One region of the Stenotrophomonas sp. 364 genome, then DNA from elsewhere that is predicted to be linked to it. Evidence: predicted binding sites of a transcription regulator. Region 1 holds the regulator's gene; each other region holds the start of a gene.
What was found. The regulator HrcA, encoded in region 1, represses chaperone genes, less so after heat shock. The targets are predictions, from matches to a motif close to TTNGCACTCNNNNNNNNNGAGTGCNAA.

Region 1 (7,289 bases):
CCAGCACCTTCGACTTGGCTTCGATCTGCGCCTTGTCGTCGCCCTTCATGGCGGTTTCCAGATCGGCCAGGGCCGACTCGACCTTGCCGATCACATCGCCGCCCACCTTGCTGCCGTGCTCGGTGATCGCGGTACGGGTACCGTGGATCAGCGCGTCAGCCTGGTTGCGGGCCTGGACCAGCTCATGGAACTTCTTGTCTTCTTCGCGGTTGGCTTCGGCATCGGCGACCATGCGCGCGATCTCGTCCTCGGACAGACCCGAACCGGCCTTGATCTCGACCTTCTGTTCCTTGTTGGTCTTCTTGTCCTTGGCCGACACGTGCAGGATGCCGTTGGCGTCGATGTCGAAGGACACTTCCACCTGCGGCATGCCGCGCGGCGCCGGCTCGATGCCGGACAGGTCGAACTTGGCCAGCGACTTGTTGAAGCGGGCCTGCTCGCGCTCACCCTGCAGCACGTGCACGGTCACGGCCGACTGGTTGTCCTCGGCGGTGGAGAACACCTGCGAGGCCTTGGTCGGGATGGTGGTGTTCTTTTCGATGATCTTGGTGAACACACCGCCCATGGTTTCGATACCCAGCGACAGCGGGGTCACGTCCAGCAGCAGCACGTCCTTGACGTCGCCGCCCAGCACGCCGCCCTGGATCGCCGCACCCAGTGCCACGGCCTCGTCCGGGTTGACGTCCTTGCGCGGTTCCTTGCCGAAGAACTCGGTGACGGCCTGCTGCACCTTCGGCATGCGGGTCTGGCCGCCGACCAGGATCACTTCGCTGATGTCGCTCGAGCGCAGGCCGGCGTCGTTCAGCGCCACGCGGCACGGCTCGATCGACTTCTTGATCAGCTCTTCCACCAGCGCTTCCAGCTTGGCGCGGGTCAGCTTGATGTTCAGGTGCTTCGGGCCCGTCGCGTCCGCGGTGACGTACGGCAGGTTCACTTCGGTCTGCTGGGCGCTGGACAGCTCGATCTTGGCGCGCTCGGCGGCGTCCTTCAGGCGCTGCAGGGCCAACGGATCCTTGCGCAGGTCGATGCCCTGGTCCTTGTTGAATTCGTCGACCAGGTACTCGATGACGCGGTTGTCGAAGTCTTCGCCGCCCAGGAAGGTGTCGCCGTTGGTGGCCAGCACTTCGAACTGCTTCTCACCGTCGACGTTGGCGATTTCGATCACCGACACGTCGAAGGTGCCGCCGCCCAGGTCGTACACCACGATCTTGCGATCCTTGTTGTCGCCCTTGTCCAGGCCATAGGCAAGCGCTGCGGCGGTCGGCTCGTTGATGATGCGCTTGACGTCCAGGCCCGCGATGCGGCCGGCGTCCTTGGTGGCCTGGCGCTGGCTGTCGTTGAAGTAGGCCGGCACGGTGATCACTGCCTCGGTGACGGTCTCACCCAGGAAGGCTTCGGCGGTCTTCTTCATCTTCTCCAGCACGCGGGCGGAGATTTCCTGCGGGGCCATCTTCTTGGCGTCGCTGGTCTGCACCCAGGCGTCGCCGTTGTCGTGGGCCAGGATGCCGTAAGGCACGTGCGCGATGTCCTTCTGGACTTCAGCGTCGGTGAACTTGCGGCCGATCAGGCGCTTGACGGCGTAGAAGGTGTTCTTCGGGTTGGTCACGGCCTGGCGCTTGGCCGAGGCGCCGACCAGCACTTCGCCGTCCTTGGTGTAGGCGACGATGGACGGGGTGGTGCGGTCACCCTCGGCGTTTTCGATGACGCGGGCCTTGCCGCCGTCCATGATCGCCACACACGAGTTGGTGGTGCCGAGGTCGATACCAATGATCTTGCCCATGAGGGAGACTCCTGAAATGTCGGGGAACATCCGGCAGTTGCCGGGTTATGAATGGGATGTGTGGGACGCCGGGAGAACTTTCAAGCCATCCACCAAACACAGTGTCCGATGGCGGCCCAACGTGTTCAGCGTCCAGTAGAGCCGGGCTCTGCCCGGCTGGCCGATGACCGGCTGGCCGACGACCGGCTGGCCATCGCCCAGATCAGTCGCGGGCCACAACCACCAGGGCCGGGCGCAGCAGACGATCGTTGAGCAGGTAGCCCTTCTGGAACACTTGGACCACGCTGCCGGGCGCCGCGCCGGGCGCGTCGACCTGGCTGATGGCCTGGTGGTGATCGGGGTTGAATGCCTGGCCGGTCGGGTCCAGCAGGGTCAGGCCGTTGTCGGCGGCGACCTTGAGCAGCTGCTTGTAGGTCAGCTCCAGGCCTTCGCGCAGCGGGCTGGGCTCGGCACCGGCGCTGTTGAGGCCGGCATCCAGGCTGTCGAACACCGGCAGCAGCTCGCCCAGCAGTTTTTCGTTGGCGAAGCGGCGCGCCTGTTCGACGTCGCGGGCCACGCGCTTGCGCTGGTTGTCCAGGTCGGCACGCTCGCGCAGCGATTCGGCGCGCAGCAGCGCCACTTCATTGTGCAGGCTGTCCAGCTGCTGCTGCAGGGACGGCTCGGCAGCCGGTTCACCGGCGGGATTCTGGGATGCGATATCAGGCTGATCTTGGTTCATTTCCGGATCCTTGGCGGTGACTCTCCGCCTCCACCCACCCCTATGTGGGCGCGGGGTGCCGTTTCAAGAGTCCAGCCGCGGGTTTTATGCGCGATCGCGGGACAATCCACCGCCGGCCGGGTCGGCCAGCGCCGCGCCCAGCACCTGGGCGGTGGCCTCCACCAGCGGAATCATGCGGTCGTACGCCATGCGCTTGGGCCCGATCACCCCCAGCACGCCCAGCACCTGGCCACCGGCCGAGTACGGCGCGGTGACCAGCGACACCCCTTCCAGCGGCATCACCCCGGTCTCCTCGCCAATGAAGATGCGTACCCCCGGCGCCTGGATGGTGCGCTCGAGCAGCTGCAGGATCTCGCGCTTGCTGGCGAACACCTCGAACAGCTCGCGCAGCCGCTCCAGGTCGGACAGGTCCTGCACCCCCATCAGCCGGGTCGCGCCGGCCAGCACCATGTCGTCGGCCGGCGGTACCAGCGCCTGTTCGGCCAGCTCGATGCCGTGGGCCAGCAGCTGTTCCATTTCCGACTGCGCGTCGCGCAGTTCCAGCAGCAGACGCTGGCGGATCTCCGACAAGGGCCGCCCGGCGCAGTTGGCATTGAGATAGTTGGCCACCTGTTCCAGCTCGCCGGGGCCGAAGCTGCGGCGAGGCTCGATCACCCGGTTCTGCACTTCGTTGTCGGCAAACACCAGGATGGCCAGCACCCGGCGCGCGTCCAGCGCCACGAAATCGATATGCCGGAAGGCGAACTGTTCGCGCCGCGGCGCGCTGACCACGCCGACGAAGTGGCTCATCGCCGACAGCAGCTCCGAGGCACTGCCCAGCAAGGCCTGGGTGCCGCTGCCGCTGGCCAGTTCGGTGCGCAGCCGGCTCAGCTCGCCCTCGCCGGGCGGCTGCATCTTGACCAGGCTGTCCACGAACACCCGGTAGCCGTGCGCGGTAGGCACCCGCCCGGCCGAGGTATGCGGGGAACTGAGCAGGCCCAGGTCTTCCAGGTCACCCAGAATGTTGCGGATGGTGGCCGGGCTGACATCCAGCCCAGCCAGCCGTGCCAGTGTCTGCGAGCCTACCGGTTCGCCGTCCTGGATGTGGCGGGCGATCAGCGTCCGCAGCAGGTGGCGGGCGCGGGGCGCAAGATGTGACGCAGTGGGGTGCATGGAATCAGCCTGTGAGACGCCATCCTAGATAATGGCTCCGGGGGCCGAAGGCAAGTTATTGGAGCTGTCCCCGCCCCATGCTAGCGTTGCGCGGCTCAAGAACAGACAACCATGCTCAAACATCTATCGATCAAGGATTTTGCCGTCGTCCGTGCTACCGAACTCGAATTCGGACCGGGCATGACCGTGGTGTCCGGCGAGACCGGCGCCGGCAAGTCGCTGATGGTGGACGCCCTCGGCTTCCTGTCCGGGCTGCGCGCCGACAGCGGCGTGGTCCGCCACGGCGCCGCCCGCGCCGAACTGTCGGCCGAATTCGCCCCCGGCGAGGACGCCCCGGCGCGGCGCTGGCTGCGCGAGAACGAACTGGACGACGAAGACCAGTGCCAGCTGCGCCGGATCATCCGCGCCGATGGCGGCTCCCGCGCCTGGATCAACGGGCGCCCGGTCACCCTCACCCAGCTGACCGAACTGGCCTCGACCCTGGTCGAAATCCACGGCCAGCACGAACAGCAGGCCCTGCTGGCGCGGCCCTCGCAGCTGGCGCTGCTGGATGCGTTCGCGCGCAACGACGCCGAGCGCGGCCAGGTCCGCCAAGCCGCCGCCCGCTGGCAGGCGCTGGTGGACGAGGCCGAAGCGCTTTCGCGCCAGGGCGACGTCAGCGACCGCATCGGCTACCTGGAACACCAGCTGGGCGAGCTGCAGCGCGAAGACCTGGAGCCGGCCTCGATCGCCCAGCTGGGCAGCAGCCATCGCCGCCAGGCCCACGCCAGCGCCCTGATCGCCGCCTGCGATGTCGCCGTGGCCCGGCTCAATGGCGACGAGGACACCTCGGCACTGCAGCTGCTGCAGCAGACCCGCCACGAACTGGCCCGCGTGGCCGAACACGACCCGCGCCTGGGCGAGGTGGACGCCCTGCTCGACAGCGCGGCCATCCAGCTGGACGAGGCCCTGGCGCTGCTGGACCGGGTGCATGACGACCTGGATGCCGACCCCGAGCAGTTCGAGGACATCGAACGCCGGCTCGGCCGCCTGCACGACCTGGCGCGCAAGCACCGGGTGCCGATGGAGACGCTGGGCGAGCACCGCGACGCGATGGAAGCCGAGGTCGAGCAGCTGCGCGGTGCCGACACCCGCCTGCAGGCGCTGGCCGGGCAGATCGAGCGCGCCGCCGGCCAGTGGCAGACCGTGGCCGACACACTCAGCGCAAGCCGGCGCAAGGCGGCCAAGGCGCTGTCGGACACCACCACCACCCTGATCGGCGAGCTCGGCATGGGCGGCGGCCAGTTCCTGATCGATATCGAGCCGCAGGCCGTGGCCAAGCCCGACCCGAACGGCGCCGAGCGCGTGGAGTTCCTGGTGGCGGCCAACGCCGGCCAGCCACCGCGCGCCCTGCGCAAGGTCGCCTCGGGCGGTGAGCTGTCGCGTATTTCGCTGGCCATCGAGGTGGCGGCGCTTGGCCTGGACGCGGTACCGACGATGGTCTTCGACGAAGTGGATTCGGGTATCGGCGGCGCGGTGGCCGACATCGTCGGGCACAAGCTGCGCGCCCTGGGCGAGAAGCGTCAGGTGCTGTGCGTCACCCACCTGCCGCAGGTCGCTTCCAAGGGCCACGCCCATTACCGGGTCAGCAAGGCCCCGGTGGACGGCATGACCCAGAGCGCAGTGGAAAAACTGGACCCCAAGGCCCGCGAGGAAGAACTGGCGCGGATGCTGGGCGGCGTGGAAGTCAGCAAGGAAGCCCGCGCGGCAGCCCGCAAGCTGCTGCAGGTGTGAGGCGGGGTACCGACCGACGGTCGGTACCTACCCGCCTGGCGTACCTCCGCCCGATGCATCCACCCGCACGCCGCTCATCCCAACGGCTTGGCCAGATCCACCCGTTCCACCAGGTAATCCAGCAGCGCACGTACCCGCAGCGGCAGGTACCCGCCCTGCCCCTGGAACACCGCGTGCACCTCTTCCAGATCACCCGGATTGGCTGGCTCCAGCACCGGCACCAACCGCCCGGCCGCGACGTCGGCCTGCACCTGGAACGCCGCCAGCCGCGCCAGCCCCACGCCCCCCAGCACCAGCCGGCGCAACGCCTCGCCATCGCTGGCGCGCGCACTGCCGCCGGTCTGCACCACCCGCCGCTCGCCGTCGACCACCAGCGGCCAGCCGGACTGCGCACGCGGGTGGGCGATATCCAACCGGTTGTGTGTCAGCAGGGCCTCCACGTCCTGCGGCATCCCGTGCCGCGCCACGTAGGCGGGCGCCGCCACGATCATCATCCGGGTCGCGCCCAGCCGCCGCGCCACCAGGCTGGAGCTCTTCAATGGCCCCGCCCGCACCGCCACATCGGTGCGCTGCTCGAGCAGGTCGATGACCTCGTCGGTCAGCACCACGTCCACGCCCACCTGCGGATGCGCGGCCAGGAAGCCGGGTAACAGCGGCAACAGAAAGTGGTGCCCGAACGGCACGTTGGCATTCACCCGCAGGCGCCCGCGCGGCGCGGCATGGGCACTGGCGCAGCGTTCGGCCTCGTCCAGGTCGGCCAGCACCCGCAGCCCGCGCTCGTAGAAGGCACAGCCCTCGGGGGTCAGCTGCAGCTGCCGGGTGGATCGCTGCAGCAACCGCGTGCCCAGCCGCTGTTCCAGCCGGGACACCAGCTTGCTGACCGCCGAAGGGCTCAGTTCCAGCGAGCGCGCCGCAGCCGAGAAGCCGCCGGTTTCGATGACCCGGACGAACACTTCCAGTTCGCCCGAACGGTTGATGTCGGTGCCTGCCATGGGGTGAATCCAGTTCACAGATGATTGTCCGCGAGCAGTCTAGTTCACAGATGCAGCGAAGATCACGATGGCCGTCCCCCTCCAACGGATCGCCAATGAACGCCCTTACCCGCCTCGCCGCCGCCGCCCTGCTCGCCGCATCGACCCCGGCGTTCGCCCAGGCGCCCGCCCCATGGGTGGCCAGCTGGCAGGCCAGCCCGCAGCCGGTCTGGGACGCGTCGTTCCTGTTTCCCACCCTGATCCCAGCCGCCCTGGAAGGGCAGACCTTCCGCCAGACCGCCCGCCTCAGCCTCGGCGGCGAACAGCTGCGGGTTCGCCTGAGCAACGCCTACGGCACCACGCCGCTGCGGATCGGCGCGGCCAGCGTGGCCGGTGCCGATGGCCAGGCACCGCTTGCGCTGACCTTCGACGGCCACGCCGGCACGCAGATCGCTCCGGGCCAGGCGCGCCTGAGCGACCCGGTGATGCTGTCCACCCGCAATCTGCAAGCCGTGCAGGTCAGTGTCTACGTTCCCGCGCACACGCCGCTGCGCACCTTCCACTGGGATGGCCGCCAGACCGCGTCGATCGGGGCCGGCGACCAGACCCTGGCGCCGCGGATGGACACGGCGTCCACCACCACTGCCCGCCTGTTCCTGACCGGAATCGAGGTGCAGGCCGCCGCCGGCGCCCGCAGCGTCGTGGTGATCGGCGATTCCATCACCGATGGCGCCACCGCCAGCCTGGACCGCGATCAGCGCTGGACCGACCACCTGGCCGAACGGCTGGCCCCGCGCGGCGTGGCGGTGGTCAACGCCGGCATTTCCGGCGGACGCCTGCTGCGCGATGGCATGGGCGAATCGGCCCTTGAGCGCTTCCAGCGCGACGTGCTCGA
Region 2 (7,289 bases), 2.4 Mb from region 1:
AACGTGCAGAAAACCCTGGGTCAGGCACTCGACGGCGACAGCGCGCAGGACCTGCAGGTCAGCAACAGCATCTACGGGCAAAGCACGCTGCGCCTGCAGAACATTCCCATCCACGGCTCACGCGTGCGCCTGTATGGGCGCAACCTGGAACCCAACAGCCGGGTGCGCATCAACGGCCAGGACTTCCCGGTGGACCTGGAGCAGAAGTTCGCCGCCGAGTTCCTCGAGCCGGTGGGCCAGCACCGCTACGACGTCAGCGTGGAAGCGCGCGATGCCCCCTCGGCGCAACGCCAGCTGGACGTGGACGTGACCGGTCGCTACCTGTTCCTGGTGGCCATCGCCGACGTGACGCTGTCCAGGAACAGCGCCAGTGGCAACGTGCAGCCGCTGGCCGCCGACGACCGCGACACCGACGGCTTCCTCAGCGACGGCCGGTTGGCCTTCTATCTGAAGGGCAAGATGCGCGGCAAGTACCTGGTGACCGCGCAGGCCGACACCCAGGACCGCGAGCTGAAGTACCTGTTCCGCGACTTCACCCAGGCCGATGCACAGGACGTGTTCCGTCGCCTCGACCCGGACCTGTACTACCCGGTGTACGGCGACGATTCCACCACCTACCGCGACGTGGATACGCAGGGCCGCTTGTACCTGCGCGTGGACTGGGACCAGAGCCAGGCGCTGTGGGGCAACTACGCCACCGGCATCACCGGGACCGAGTACGGCCAGTACGTGCGCTCGCTGTACGGCGGCGCGTTGAACTGGCGCTCGCTGGAGGCCACGCCGCTGGGCGAGGCGCGTTCGCAGTTGAAGGTGTTCGGCTCCGAAGCGCAGTCGGCACCGGGGCACAGCGAATTCCTCGGCACCGGCGGCAGCCTGTACTACCTGCGCCACACCGACGTGCTGCCCGGCTCGGAGCAGGTGGTGCTGGAAGTGCGCGACCGCACCACCGGGCGCACTGAGACCCGCGCCACCCTGCAGGAGGGCGTGGACTATGAGATCGATGACCTGCAGGGCCGCCTGATCCTGACCCGGCCGCTGGCCCAGCTCACCCGCGAGAACGTTCGCAGCATCACCCGTGACATGCCGCTGGACGGCTACGACCAGTTGCTGCTGGTGGACTACGAATACGTGCCGCTGGGCTTCAGCAGCGACGACGTCACCTACGGTGCGCGCGGCCGCCAGTGGATCGGCGACCACGTGGCGATCGGGGGCACCTGGATCGACGAAAACCGCAGCGGCGAAAACTACAGCCTCAAGGGCGCCGACCTGACCCTGCAGGCCGGGCGCGGTACCTACCTGAAGGTGGAACAGACCCGCACCGATGCCACGGCCGCACCCGTCTTCTATTCCGACAACGGCGGCTTGAGCTTCATCCGGCGCAATCCGTACGAAGGGCGGCGCTCGGGCACGGCCAGCGCGGTGGAAGCGCGCGCCAACCTGCGCGAGCTGGGCTGGACCGCACAGGACTGGAGCGTGGGCGCGTGGTGGCGCGACGTGGATGCCGGTTTCTCGGTCGCCCGCCAGGACACCGGCCAGCCGATCCAGGAATACGGCGCGGAGTTCCTGGGCTACCTCACCGACGACTTCAGCCTGTACGGCCGCCACACCCGCACCGAGCAGGGTGAGCTGGCCCTGGAGCAGAGCCAGCTCACCGCCGAGTGGCGGCTGGGCAACGACGGCCAGCTCACCGGCGAACTGCGCCGCGTACGCGAGGAGCAGGCGCTGCAGGACGTGTCGGCGATGCTGGCGGCAATCGGCTACCGGCAGCGCTTCGGGTCGTCGTGGGAGCTGTACGGCACCGGCCAGGTGACCCTGGACGATGACGGCGGCGCCTACGAGAAGAACGACCTGCTCACCCTGGGCGCGCGCTATCTGTTTGGCGATCGCAGCAGCGTGGGCGCCGAAGTCAGCGGCGGCAGCCGCGGCAACGGGGCCAAGGTGGATGCCGAGTACCGCATGGCGCCGGACCACAGCCTGTACGGCAGTTACAGCTACAGCACCGACCGCACCGGCACCGACCCGCTGTTCGACACCGGCCTGCAGAGCGGCTGGACGCTGGGCCAGCGCTGGCGCCTGAGCAACCAGGTCAACGTCTACAACGAAAGCCAATACCTCAAGGACCGTCGCCAGGACAGCGCCGGGCTGGTGCACACCTTCGGCATGGACTTCTATCCCGCGCAGGGCTGGAACCTGGGCTTCACCGTGATGGACGGTGAACTGGATTCCACCCTGGGCCGCATCGACCGCCGCGCGTACAGCGTCAGCGGCGGCCGCACCGACGCGGTGGCGCAGTGGAACAGCAAGCTGGAGTACCGTCGCGACAGCGGTGCCGAGCAGCGCGAGCAATGGGTGACCACCAACCGCCTGCTGTACAAGCTCAACGAAGACTGGCGCTTTGCGTTGCGGGCCAACTACGCCGACACCGACGACCGCATCAACCCGGTGGCCGACGCCAAGCTGGTGGAAACCAACATGGGCTTCGCCTGGCGTCCGCACGATGCCACCGGCTGGGCGGGCTTCGGCAAGTTCACCTATCTCTACGACGTGGCCTCGCTGGGCCAGGAAGGCGGCAACCTGTACGACCAGCGCTCGCAGGTGCTGTCGCTGGAGGGCATCCGCCAGCTGGGCGCGCGCTGGGAAGTGGCGGCCAAACTCGCCTCACGCTGGGGCGACTACCGCACCGGCCGCGGCGAAGGCGCCTGGCTGGACAGCCGCGCCGACTTCGCCGCCCTGCAGCTGCGCTACCGCCTGTTCGAGAAGTGGGAAGGACTGGCCGAGCACCGCTGGCTGAAGGTCCGCGACGGCGGCGTCCGCAAGGGCTGGCTGCTGGGCGTGGACCGCCGGGTGGGGGAGAACTTCAAGGTCGGGGTGGGCTACAACTTCACCGAGTTCAGCGACGACATGACCGAGCTGAAGTACGACCAGAAGGGATTCTTCTTGAACATGGCGGGGTATTACTAGGCTTCGGCGTTGGCTGGCCTGCCACGCATCGGCATGGCACTACCGGAGAGGGCGGCTTCGGCGGTCGGCTCCGGCCGCCGCTCGTAGAGCCGGGCTCTGCCCGGCTGGGCCAACGCGATGTCTCTGGCCCGGGAATCGCGCTCTTCGTAGAGCCGGGCTCTGCCCGGCTGGGGGCTACCGATCCACCCTGTTGATTGCGGTGTTCGCTGGCCGACGCCGCACCCCCTGCTCGCCGGGCTGAATGCCTGCCAACACTTTTCGCCTGAATGGGGTGACAGAATCCGGTCGTTCAGCGGAAATCGACGCTCCGTGGCCGCATTTATTCGATCAAGTCATTGATTTAAAAGGTGTTTGCCTTATTTTTTGACCCTCTCGCCACTGTCATCATTTCGCGGTACGTTATCCAGGTAATCAGTGCCATCGTTGCATGAACAGAACGCTGGAACTTCTCTCCCCTTTAGCAGTCCAAGTTTCAGACTGCTAAGATGAGCCCTATGAGCCAGAACACGTCTACTGCCCTTGTGGCAAACAATCTCCCGATTCCCAGTGCGCTCGGTTCGCTGGACGCCTACATCGGTGCCGTGCACCAGATCCCGGTGCTGTCGGTCGATGACGAGCAGGACCTGGCCCGCCGCTTCCGCGACGAGCTGGATCTGGACGCCGCGCGCGAGCTGGTCCATTCCCACCTGCGCTTCGTGGTGCACGTGGCCCGTGGCTACAACGGCTACGGCCTCGCCCTGGGCGACCTGATCCAGGAAGGCAACATCGGCCTGATGAAGGCGGTGAAGCGCTTCGACCCGGACATGGGCGTACGCCTGGTGTCGTTCGCGGTGCATTGGATCCGTGCGGAAATGCACGAGTTCATCCTGAAGAACTGGCGCATCGTGAAGGTCGCCACCACCAAGGCGCAGCGCAAGCTGTTCTTCAACCTGCGCAAGTCCAAGACCCGCCTGGGCTGGATGAACGCGGCCGAAGTGCGCGCCGTGGCGAAGGACCTGAACGTCTCCGAGCGCGAAGTGCTTGAAATGGAATCGCGCCTGTCCGGCCGCGATATCGGTTTCGATGCGCCCAGCGACGAAGACAACGAAAACGCCCCGCCGTCGCCGGCTGCGTACCTTGTGGCCGACGCGGAAGATCCGTCGATGGCCTACGAACGTGCCGACAGCGAAGACAACAAGCTGCAGCTGCTGCGCGAAGGCATGGCCGAACTGGATGCGCGTTCGCGCGACATCATCCGCCGTCGCTGGCTGGACGCGGACAGCAAGGTCACCCTGCAGGAGCTGGCCGACGAGTACGGCGTGTCGGCCGAGCGCATCCGCCAGGTCGAGGCGAACGCGCTGAAGAAGATGAAGGCGCTGTTTACCGCGTAATGCGGGGCGGCGTTGAGGTGATGAAAGGCCCGGCATTGCCGGGCCTTTTTCTTTTCTGGAGCCGCTATGCCCATGTGGGGCCGCTGATCTGTCCGACACCAAGGAAGGTGTCGACGCGATCCTGTAACGCAACGGCCCGGCAATGCCGGGCCGCTGACGTCACACGCTCCACGCCATGCGCGGATCCGCGCGGCCTCACCTCTCCCGCGCGATTGCCCGCCAGCCGATGTCGGTGCGGTGGAACTCGTTGTCCCAGGTCACCTTCGCCACGCCGGCATACGCGTTGGCCTGCGCGTCGCTCACGCTGTCGCCCAGCGCCGCCACGCACAGCACCCGGCCGCCCGCGCTCACCACCTGGCCCTGCGCGTCCAGCGACGTGCCTGCATGGAAAACCTTGGCCGTGGGCGGCACCGTGTCCAGGCCGTGGATCACATCGCCGCTGATCGGCGTTTCCGGGTAGGGCGCCGCCGCCATCACCACGCCCAGCGATGGGCGCGGATCCCACTGCGCATCCACCTCGTGCAGGCGTGCGTCGATGGCCGCCTGCACCAGCTCGACCAGGTCCGACTGCAGGCGCAGCATCACCGGCTGCGTTTCCGGGTCGCCGAACCGCACGTTGAACTCGATCACCTTCGGCGCGCCATTGGCATCGATCATCAGCCCGGCATAGAGGAAACCGGTGAAAGGAATGCCGTCGGCGATCATGCCCTGCACGGTCGGGTTGACCACCTCGCGCATCACGCGGGCATGCACGTCATCGGTGACCACCGGGGCCGGCGAGTACGCGCCCATACCGCCGGTGTTCGGGCCGGTGTCGCCGTCGCCCACGCGTTTGTGGTCCTGCGAGGTCGCCATCGGCAATGCGGTGGTGCCGTCCACCATGGAAATGAAACTGGCTTCTTCGCCGTCGAGGAATTCCTCGATCACCACGCGCGCGCCGGCGTCGCCGAACGCATTGCCCGACAGCATGTCGCGCACCGCGTCTTCGGCCTCGTCCAGAGTCATCGCCACGATTACGCCCTTGCCCGCGGCCAGGCCGTCGGCCTTGACCACGATCGGCGCGCCCTTCTCGCGGATGTAGGCCAGCGCCGGCTCGATCTCGGTGTGTACCGCATAGAATGCGGTCGGGATGTTGTGGCGGGCCAGGAAGTCCTTGGCGTACGCCTTGCTGCCTTCCAGCTGCGCGGCGGCGGCGGTCGGCCCGAAGATGCGGTGCCCGGCGGCACGGAAACGGTCCACCACGCCGGCCACCAGCGGCACTTCCGGGCCGACCACGGTCAGGCCGATGCCTTCGGCGGCCACCAGGGCCAGCAGCCCGTCCAGGTCGGTGACCTTGACCGGCACGTTGCGGCACTTGGGCTCGGTCGCGGTACCGGCGTTGCCGGGAGCCACGATCACTTCCTCCACCGTCGCGGACTGGGCCAGCTTCCAGGCCAGGGCGTGTTCACGGCCGCCGGCGCCGATGACCAGGATCTTCAATGCAGTTCTCGCGTGTGGGGGCAGACCCGCGATTTTACGCGGTGTCGGCCGGCCCTGCATGGGCGTGGCCGCGCGCCCGGTTACTCGGCGCAGCCCGCGCGCTGCAGTTCCGCCGGTACCGCGTAGCGGCGCGCGCCTGCTTCGAACGCCACCAGGTCGTAGCTGTGCGCCGGCCCGGCACAGTCCTGCCCACGGCTGCGCACGGTCAGCGGCCAGTACCCGTCCACCGCGTCGGCGGTGCCCACCGCAATGCTGAAGTCGACGTTGAACGGGGTGTCATCGCAGCCCTTGCCTGCGTCGCCGCAGGGCCGGGCGGCGCTGTTGTCGATGTGTTCGCGCAGCACCGCTACTTCGCGCAGGCGGTTGGCGTGCACAGCCACGTAGGTGCGCGAGGCGAGGGTGACGCCCCGCTGGATCTGGCCATGGGTGATGCGGAACGCGTGGCGGTGCGGGCCCAGCGGCTCCACCTGGACCGTACCCGGCGCGCCCCTGTGGCCGTACTGGCCCTGCAGGCGCTGGGCGATGACCAGCAGCGGCGCTTCGGTGGTGCCAACGGACGGACCATCGCGCAGCACGTACAGGTCCAGGCGGCCCGGTTCCACGCTGGCGGCGTCGTCCAGCGTCTGGCAGACCGCCAGCAGCGTCTGCACCTGCCCATCGGTATCGCGCGTATCACGGGCACATACGCTGCGCGTGACCGGGCGCAGCGCCTCCACCTCGGTGTCGTCCCACTGGTCCTGCCACGGCGCGTCCAGCCGGGCGTTGTCGCCATAGCGCGCTTGCAGAAAGCCCAGCAGGCGCTGATCGGCGGTGCCGCTGACCTCCAACGTATCTTCCACCTGCACGGTGCTGTCGAGCACGCGGCGTGGCTTGCCGGCGTTGGAAGAGGGCGTGGCATCACCGCACCCGGCGAGCAGGCCGAGCAATGCGGCGGCCAGTGCGAACGGGCGCAGCCGGTGCACTGCACGGGCCGCGCACCCCATCACTCGCACCCTTCCCGGTTCAAGGCATCCGGGAAGGCGTAGGTCCAGGTTTTCGCATCCAGCGTGAAGCGATGCTCGCGCCGCACCTGGGCAGCGCCACAGCCCAGGCCGGTTTCCTCGATCACCAGCGGCCACTGCCGTGCGGCCGGGTCGCGGCTGTCGAAGGTGAGGCTGAAATCGAGATCGAACAGGCGTGTCCTGCAGTCCGGTTCGGCGTCGGCGGCATCGCAGTCGTAGGCACCGCTGTTGTCGATGTGGCTGCGCACGCCGCCGGCCTCCACCAGCCCGTTCGGGCCGGGCAGCACCAGCGTCTGGGTGATCAGCGAATAGCCCTGGCCGAACCAGCCATGTTCGATGCGGAACCCGTAGAAGTCGCTGCCGGCGCGGATGATCTGCACCGTGCCGGGCTGGCCCTGGCTGCCGAAGTTCTGGCCGGTCAGTTCGGCGGCCACGGCGAAGCGGTCGCCCTCGGGGCGCAGCACGAAGAAGTCGATCG
Region 3 (7,289 bases), 2.4 Mb from region 1:
GCCACCCATGAGATCCCGATGTGGATGCAGGGTGGCCACCCTACCGTCGCGGTGCAGCTGGGTGACAGCGTGGAGCCGCTGCACTTCGTGATCGACAGTGCGGCCGGGGCCACGGTGATGGACCAGGCCACGGCGCGACGACTGGGGCTGGATGACCCTGAAGCGGCAGGCGTCGAGGTGGAGGGTGCCACCGATAGCAGCGCGGTGCTGCGCCGTACCCGCACCACGCGCTGGCAGGTGGGCACCCTCTCGTTCGAGGCTGCGACCATGCAGACCGACCTGAGCCAGCTGGGCAAGGATGGGCGCCGCATCGATGGCATCCTCGGCAACGATGTCACCGACCGCTTCGATACCACCTTCGATATCGCCGGCCAGCGCGTGCTGCTGCAGCCGCCAGGCCGGATGCCGGCAGATTCCGGCTGCGCACCCAACGCCGTGCCGGTCCGCGATGCGAGCATGCAACGGTTCGGTTTCATCCCGGTCCAGTTGGGTTCGCCGGCCGTGGAGGCCATCGCGGTAGTGGACACCGGCGCCGCGCAGACCGTCCTCAACAGCACCGCAGCCGGTGCGCTGGGCCTGCGCACCGATGGGAGCGATGCGCGCGTGCGGGTACGCGAAAAAGGCACCCGCGGGCTGGGCGAGCGTGTGATGGAGACCTGGCTGGCCACGTTGCCGGGCCTGCGCATGGGCCGTTGGCAGCACGCCCCGCTGGAGGTGCGGATCAGTGAGCTGCCGGTGTTCGCCTCGCTGGGATTGAAGGAGCGGCCGGCGTTGATCCTGGGGGCCGATGCGATGGCTGATACGCAGGTGCAGGTGGGCAGCGGCGCGGCGTGGGTCTGCCTGCGGCGCGGATGACCCACGCTGATGCCAGTGCCCAGGCAGCTCGATCCGCCCGGTGCGGCCGGTCCCCAACGTGTAGCCGCCAGGGAGCGGCCCGACGCATCGTGACGTGCGGTGAGGCGATCAGGCGCGCACAAAAAAAACCCCGCCTTCCGGCGGGGTTTTTCGTCGTACGTTGGCGCATGGTGGGTACCGACCATCGGCATGCCCTCCTTTCGGGCGAGCACCCTTCGGGCCGTCGCACGCGACGCTGGCAACGGTATTCGCCGTTGCCTGCGGTACCTACCGCTCCGATGTGTGCCGACCGATGGCCGGCATCTCCATCAGAAGTCCATGCCGCCCATGCCGCCCATGCCACCCATGCCGCCGCCCGCTGCGCCAGCGCCGTCATCCTTCTTCGGGGCTTCGGCAACCATCGCTTCGGTGGTGATCATCAGGCCGGCGATCGAGGCCGCGTTCTGCAGCGCCGAACGGGTCACCTTGGTCGGGTCCAGGATGCCGAATTCCAGCATGTCGCCGAATTCGCCGGTGGCCGCGTTGTAGCCGAAGCTGCCGGTGCCTTCCTTGACCTTGTTGACGATCACGGACGGCTCTTCGCCGGCGTTGGCCACGATTTCACGCAGCGGGGCTTCCATGGCGCGCAGGGCGATCTGGATGCCGTGGTTCTGGTCTTCGTTGGCACCCTTCAGGCCGCTCAGCGCGGTGACGGCACGGACCAGCGCAACGCCGCCGCCCGGGACCACGCCTTCTTCAACGGCTGCACGGGTCGCGTGCAGGGCGTCGTCGACGCGATCCTTCTTTTCCTTCATTTCGATTTCGGTCGAGGCACCGACCTTGATCACGGCAACGCCGCCGGCCAGCTTGGCCACGCGTTCCTGCAGCTTTTCACGGTCGTAATCGGACGAGGTGTCTTCGATCTGGGTCTTGATCTGGGTGACACGCGCGTCGATGTTGGCCTTCTCGCCAGCGCCATCGATGATGGTGGTGTTTTCCTTGGAGACCTGCACCTTCTTGGCGCGGCCCAGGTCCTTGATCGTCGCCTTTTCCAGCGACAGACCAATTTCCTCGGAGATCACGGTGCCGCCGGTCAGCACGGCCATGTCTTCCAGCATCGCCTTGCGACGGTCGCCGAAGCCCGGTGCCTTGACGGCCACGACCTTGACGATGCCACGGATGGTGTTGACCACCAGGGTAGCCAGCGCTTCGCCTTCGATGTCTTCGGCGATGATCAGCAGCGGCTTGCCGGCCTTGGCGACGCCTTCCAGCACGGGCAGCAGGTCGCGCACGTTGGAGATCTTCTTGTCGTGCAGCAGCACGTACGGATCGTCCAGGTCAGCGGTCTGCGACTGCTGGTTGTTGATGAAGTACGGGGACAGGTAGCCACGGTCGAACTGCATGCCTTCGACGACGTCCAACTCGTTGTCCAGGCCCGAGCCTTCTTCAACGGTGATGACGCCTTCCTTGGTCACGCGGCGCATGGCTTCGGCGATGATGTTGCCGATCGACTCGTCCGAGTTGGCCGAGATGGTGCCGACCTGGGCGATGGCCTTGTCGTCAGCGGTCGGCTTGGAGATGTTCTTCAGCTCGGCGACGGCGGCGATGACGGCCTTGTCGATACCGCGCTTGAGGTCCATCGGGTTCATGCCGGCCGCAACGGCCTTGGCGCCTTCGCGGATCAGGGCCTGGGCGAGCACGGTAGCGGTGGTGGTGCCGTCGCCGGCGTCGTCGTTGGTGCGGGAAGCAACTTCCTTCACCATCTGCGCGCCCATGTTCTCGAACTTGTCAGCCAGTTCGATTTCCTTGGCAACGGAGACGCCATCCTTGGTGATGGTCGGGGCGCCGAAGCTCTTTTCGAGCACGACGTTGCGGCCCTTCGGGCCCAGGGTGGCCTTGACGGCATTGGCGAGAACGTTGACGCCGCGAACCATGCGGGCGCGAGCGTCTTCACCGAAACGAATATCTTTGGCAGCCATTGCGATTACCTTTTTTGTAGCGCCGGGCGATGCCCGGCTGCTTGAATGGGGGATACGGTCGACCGGTCAGTCCGGCTACCGCGCAGCGGGGCAGAGCCCCGCTCTACGTCATCAGATGATGGCGAGGATGTCGTCTTCGCGCAGGACCTTGTACTCGACGCCATCGGACTTGTAGCTGCTGCCGGCGTACTGGCCGTAGATGACCTTGTCACCGACCTTCAGCGACGGCGCGCGGACGCTGCCGTTGTCCAGGGGCTTGCCCGGGCCGACGGCCACGACTTCACCCTTGGTCGACTTTTCCTTGGCGGAATCCGGAATCACGATGCCGCCGGACGAGATTTCGTCGGCTTCGATCGGCTTGACTACGACGCGGTCATGAAGCGGCTTGATGCTCATGTGAGACCCTTTTAAGTTGTTGATTGGTCTAGGAAAGTCTGGCGATGTTAGCACTCGCACAGGGCGACTGCCAGCCACGCTCACGAAAAAACCCGACGGTGCGGGTACAGAGCAGAGATGGTGCTGGGCACTTCCCTTTCAAGGGGGGGCGAGGGAGAAATTTTTCTCGCCTGCGGCCGGTGGGGGGCCCGAGGCAAGGTCAACCGCACCTCGAGTCTGCGGGCGTGGCGCGCCGGGCTGGTAGGGGTGGGGCTGCGGGACACGCTGCAAGTACGTCCCTGTAAGCTCCGTCGCCGCATCCATGCGGCTCAGGGTCCCGCATCCCCACCCCTACCACCCCTCAGACACTCTGCCGTTGCTCCCGGAGCAGCAGAACCAAGAGGCACTTGACCGCCAAGCAGATAAGGCGGCCGCTCTCCGCAGGCCCCAGCCAACTGTCTGGGGCGGGGGTGTGAGGGTTTACGGGACCCTCCACCGCATGGATGCGGTGGCGGAGCTTACAGGGGTGAGGACGCATTGCATGCGAGGCACTGCCTCGCATGCGTCCGAACGCACAGCCGCCAGCGGCTGGGCCGGGCCGCGGAGCGGGACTTGCAGCGTGTCCCGTGAACCCTCACACCCCCGCCCAGCCTGCAGGACCGGCCAACCGAGGCTCTGGCTCTGGCTCCGGCTCTTCAGCTTCGAAAAAAAAAGAACCCTCCCCCGCCAATTCCTTGACGCACGTCCCACTGCGGAAGGCCGATCCCGTCATATCGATAGATGTGTCATCTGGATTGATTAGATTCGGCCAGCAATACCCAATCACAAGGAGACGTAGATGAGGTTGCTTACACCGCTGTCCCTGGGGTGCCTGCTCGCATTGGCCGCCAACGCCGCCCAGGCAGACGTATTCATCAATGAACTGCATTACGACGACAGCACGCCCGCCGGCGATGTCGGCGAAGCCATCGAAGTCGTCGCCACCGGCGGAGAAGACCTCAGCACCTACCGCCTCTACCTCTACAACGGCAGCAACCCGTCCGCGGCCACCGTCTACGCCAACAACCCGGTCCCCGCCGGCGCTGCCGCTGGGTGCGGCAAGGCCACCCTGGCCACCGTCACCTACCCCACCAACGGCCTCCAGAACGGCGCCAACGACGGCATCGCCCTCGTCGACGCCAACGGCAAGGTCGTCCAGTTCATCAGCTACGAAGGCACCATCACCGCCAGCGGCGGCCCCGCCGCCGGACTGACCAGCCAGAACATCCCCGTCAGCGAAAGCAACAGCACCGCCCCCGGCACCTCCCTCCAGCTCACCGGCAGCGGCAGCCAGTACGCCCACTTCACCTGGGCCGAATCGGCCAAACAGACCTTCGGTGCCTGCAACAACGGCCAGACCTTCAGCGGCAGCGGCGGCACCGGTCCCAACACCCCGCCGTCGGTGCGCACCACCACCCCCGAACAGGGCGCCAGCACCTTCCCGGCCGCCGCCGACCTCCGCGTCACCTTCAGCGAAACCGTCACCCTGGCCAGCGGCGCGTTCGTGCTCAGCTGCGGCCAGTCCGGCACCGTGCCGCTCAGCCACGCCAGCAGCGGCAGCACCTTCACCGTCTCCACCAACACCGCCCTGGTGGCCGGCGAAGCCTGCCGGTTCGACATCCGCGCCACCAAGGTCAGCGACGCCCAGGGCGCCCGCCCCGCCGCCGACACCCGCATTGCCTTCACCGTGGCCAGCAGCACCGGCAACCCCGACCCGGGCAATCCCGACCCCGGCAACCCGGGCACCCCCGGCGAGTACTACTCGCGCGTCAACACCGCCAATCCCAGCCAGCTGCGCTGCTCGCTGCATGAAACCATCAAGGGCCATACCGCCTACCCGTACAGCGGCTCGGGCACCAGCACCTGGACCATCCTGGAAATCGCCGACGAAGATCCCAACAACAGCGGCAAGATCCTGGACGCCTACCGCAACCGCAGCTACACCAAGGTCAGCGGCCGCGCGGGCACCGGCAGCGGCTTGACCTACAACCGCGAGCACACCTGGCCCAACTCGCTGGGCTTTGCCAACACCACCGGCGACAAGGGCCTGCCGTATGCGCCCTACACCGACACCCACATGCTGTACCTGACCGACGCACAGTGGAACGCCGACCGCGGCAACAAGCCGTTCGGCAAGTGCGACAGCAACTGCGGCGAGCGCGCCACCGAGTCCAACAACGGCGTCGGCGGCGGCAGCGGCGGCTATCCGGGCAACTCCAACTGGGTGCGCACGCCGGACGGCAATACCGGCACCTTCGAAGTATGGGGCCACCGCAAGGGCGACATGGCGCGGGCCGTGATGTACATGGCCATCCGCTATGAAGGGGGCAAGGACGCCAAGACCGGGCAGTCCGAACCCGACCTGGAGCTCACCGACGACCGGGCCAAAATCGTCAAGACCTCGGCCTCGCCGGCGTACATGGGCCTGCTCTCGACCCTGATCGAATGGCACCTGTCCGATCCGCCGGATGCCGCCGAACGCGCCCGCAATGAAGTGATTTACAGCTTCCAGGGCAACCGCAATCCGTTCATCGACCACCCCGAATGGGCCACCCCGGCCCTGTTCACCTCGGCCAAGCCGACCAGCTGCCAGCTGCTCAACTGAGCCCCGCCGGCCGGCGCCGCAACGGCGCCGGTCGGACCATTCGGGTCCGGCAGTCCTATACTCGGCGGTCATGTCTTCCGTCGATCCCGTATTCATGCTGTTCACCACCTGCCCCGACGCGGCCACCGCGACGCGGCTGGCGCGTGCGCTGGTGGAAGAACGCCTGGCGGCGTGTGTCACCCGCCTGGACGGGGCGCACTCCACCTACCGCTGGCACGGGGAGATCAGCGAGGACCACGAGGTCCAGCTGCTGATCAAGACCACCGGCAGCCGCCTGGACGCGGCCATCGCACGGGTGCAGGCGCTGCATCCGTATGAACTCCCGGAGTGCATCGCGGTCGAAACCCGCGCCGGCCTGCCGGCGTACCTGGACTGGATTCGGGCGCAGACCCGTGAGGAAAGTGATTGATGACGCTGTTTCGTCGTGTTGCCGCGCTGTGCGCGTTGTTCGTGGTGTGCCTGCCGGCGTGGGCCGTCAGCGAGAAAGACCTGCTGCCGGTGGACGAAGCGTTCGGGCTGACCGCGCAGGCGCGTGACCGCGACCGCGTCGAGATCAGCTGGAAGATCGCGCCGGGCTATTACCTGTATCGCCACCGCACCACGGTCAAGGCCGATGCCGGCTTTGCCGCCGAGGCATTGCAGATGCCGGCCGGCAAGAAGCACCACGACGACTTCTTCGGCGAGGTGGAAACCTACCGCGATCGGCTCACCGCCGTGCTGCCGGGCAAGGCCGACGACGGCACCGACACGGTGACCCTGGAAGTGCGTTACCAGGGCTGCGCCGATGCCGGCGTGTGCTACCCGCCGCAGAAGCGCAGCATCAAAGTGAAGCTGCCCGCCGGTAGCGGCGCCGCTGCGGGCGTGGCCCCGGCCGCCGCCGCGCCTGCGGCCCTCGGCGCCTCGCCGTTCAACAACCCGTTGGCCGGCAACAGCAGTGGCGGCGGCCTGCGCCTACCGGGCACCGCCAACACCCAGGCGCTGCCGCTGCCCTCCGAACGTGCGTTCGGCTTTGACGCCATCGTCGGTGACGGCAATACCGTGCTGCTGCGTTTCAGCCCGGCGCCGGGCTACTACCTCTACCGCGACCGCACCTCGCTGAAGCTGGAAGGTGCCGCCGGGATCCGCGCCGACAAGCCGGCATGGCCGGCGGCCAAGTCGCACCGCGATGAACATTTCGGCGACGTGGCGGTGTATTTCGACCAGGTGGACGTCAAGCTGCCGCTGCGCCGCAGCCGTGCCGACGCCGACCAGGCCACCCTGGTGATCACCTTCCAGGGCTGCCAGACCGATGGCATCTGCTACCCGCCGATGACGCGCCGGGTGACGCTGGCGCTGCCGGCCGGCAAGGTCAACGCGCGTGCCGATGAAGCGGCGCACCAGAACGACGTGATTGCCCCGCTGCCGGGCAAGGACAAGGGCGCGCAGGCACGTGAGCGCGACGCCGCCGGCATCGCCAC

Region 2: the regulator HrcA is predicted to act here: its motif matches at 3,419-3,445, upstream of rpoH (RNA polymerase sigma factor RpoH).
Region 3: the regulator HrcA is predicted to act here: its motif matches at 3,257-3,283, upstream of GQ674_RS17305 (co-chaperone GroES).

What each region holds. Positions count from the first base shown of each region.
Region 1 is NZ_CP047135.1:1,490,937-1,498,225, reverse strand. It holds gene dnaK (molecular chaperone DnaK) at 1-1,780, opposite strand, end outside; gene grpE (nucleotide exchange factor GrpE) at 1,983-2,498, opposite strand; gene hrcA (heat-inducible transcriptional repressor HrcA) at 2,583-3,650, opposite strand; gene recN (DNA repair protein RecN) at 3,762-5,423, shown strand; gene GQ674_RS07060 (LysR family transcriptional regulator) at 5,498-6,415, opposite strand; gene GQ674_RS07055 (SGNH/GDSL hydrolase family protein) at 6,511-7,289, shown strand, end outside.
Region 2 is NZ_CP047135.1:3,927,518-3,934,806, reverse strand. It holds gene GQ674_RS17695 (TonB-dependent receptor) at 1-2,961, shown strand, start outside; gene rpoH (RNA polymerase sigma factor RpoH) at 3,456-4,331, shown strand; gene purD (phosphoribosylamine--glycine ligase) at 4,527-5,810, opposite strand; gene GQ674_RS17680 (hypothetical protein) at 5,891-6,793, opposite strand; gene GQ674_RS17675 (hypothetical protein) at 6,793-7,289, opposite strand, start outside.
Region 3 is NZ_CP047135.1:3,848,651-3,855,939, forward strand. It holds gene GQ674_RS17295 (pepsin/retropepsin-like aspartic protease family protein) at 1-855, shown strand, start outside; gene groL (chaperonin GroEL) at 1,164-2,813, opposite strand; gene GQ674_RS17305 (co-chaperone GroES) at 2,925-3,209, opposite strand; gene GQ674_RS17310 (endonuclease) at 4,027-5,832, shown strand; gene cutA (divalent-cation tolerance protein CutA) at 5,903-6,241, shown strand; gene GQ674_RS17320 (protein-disulfide reductase DsbD) at 6,241-7,289, shown strand, end outside.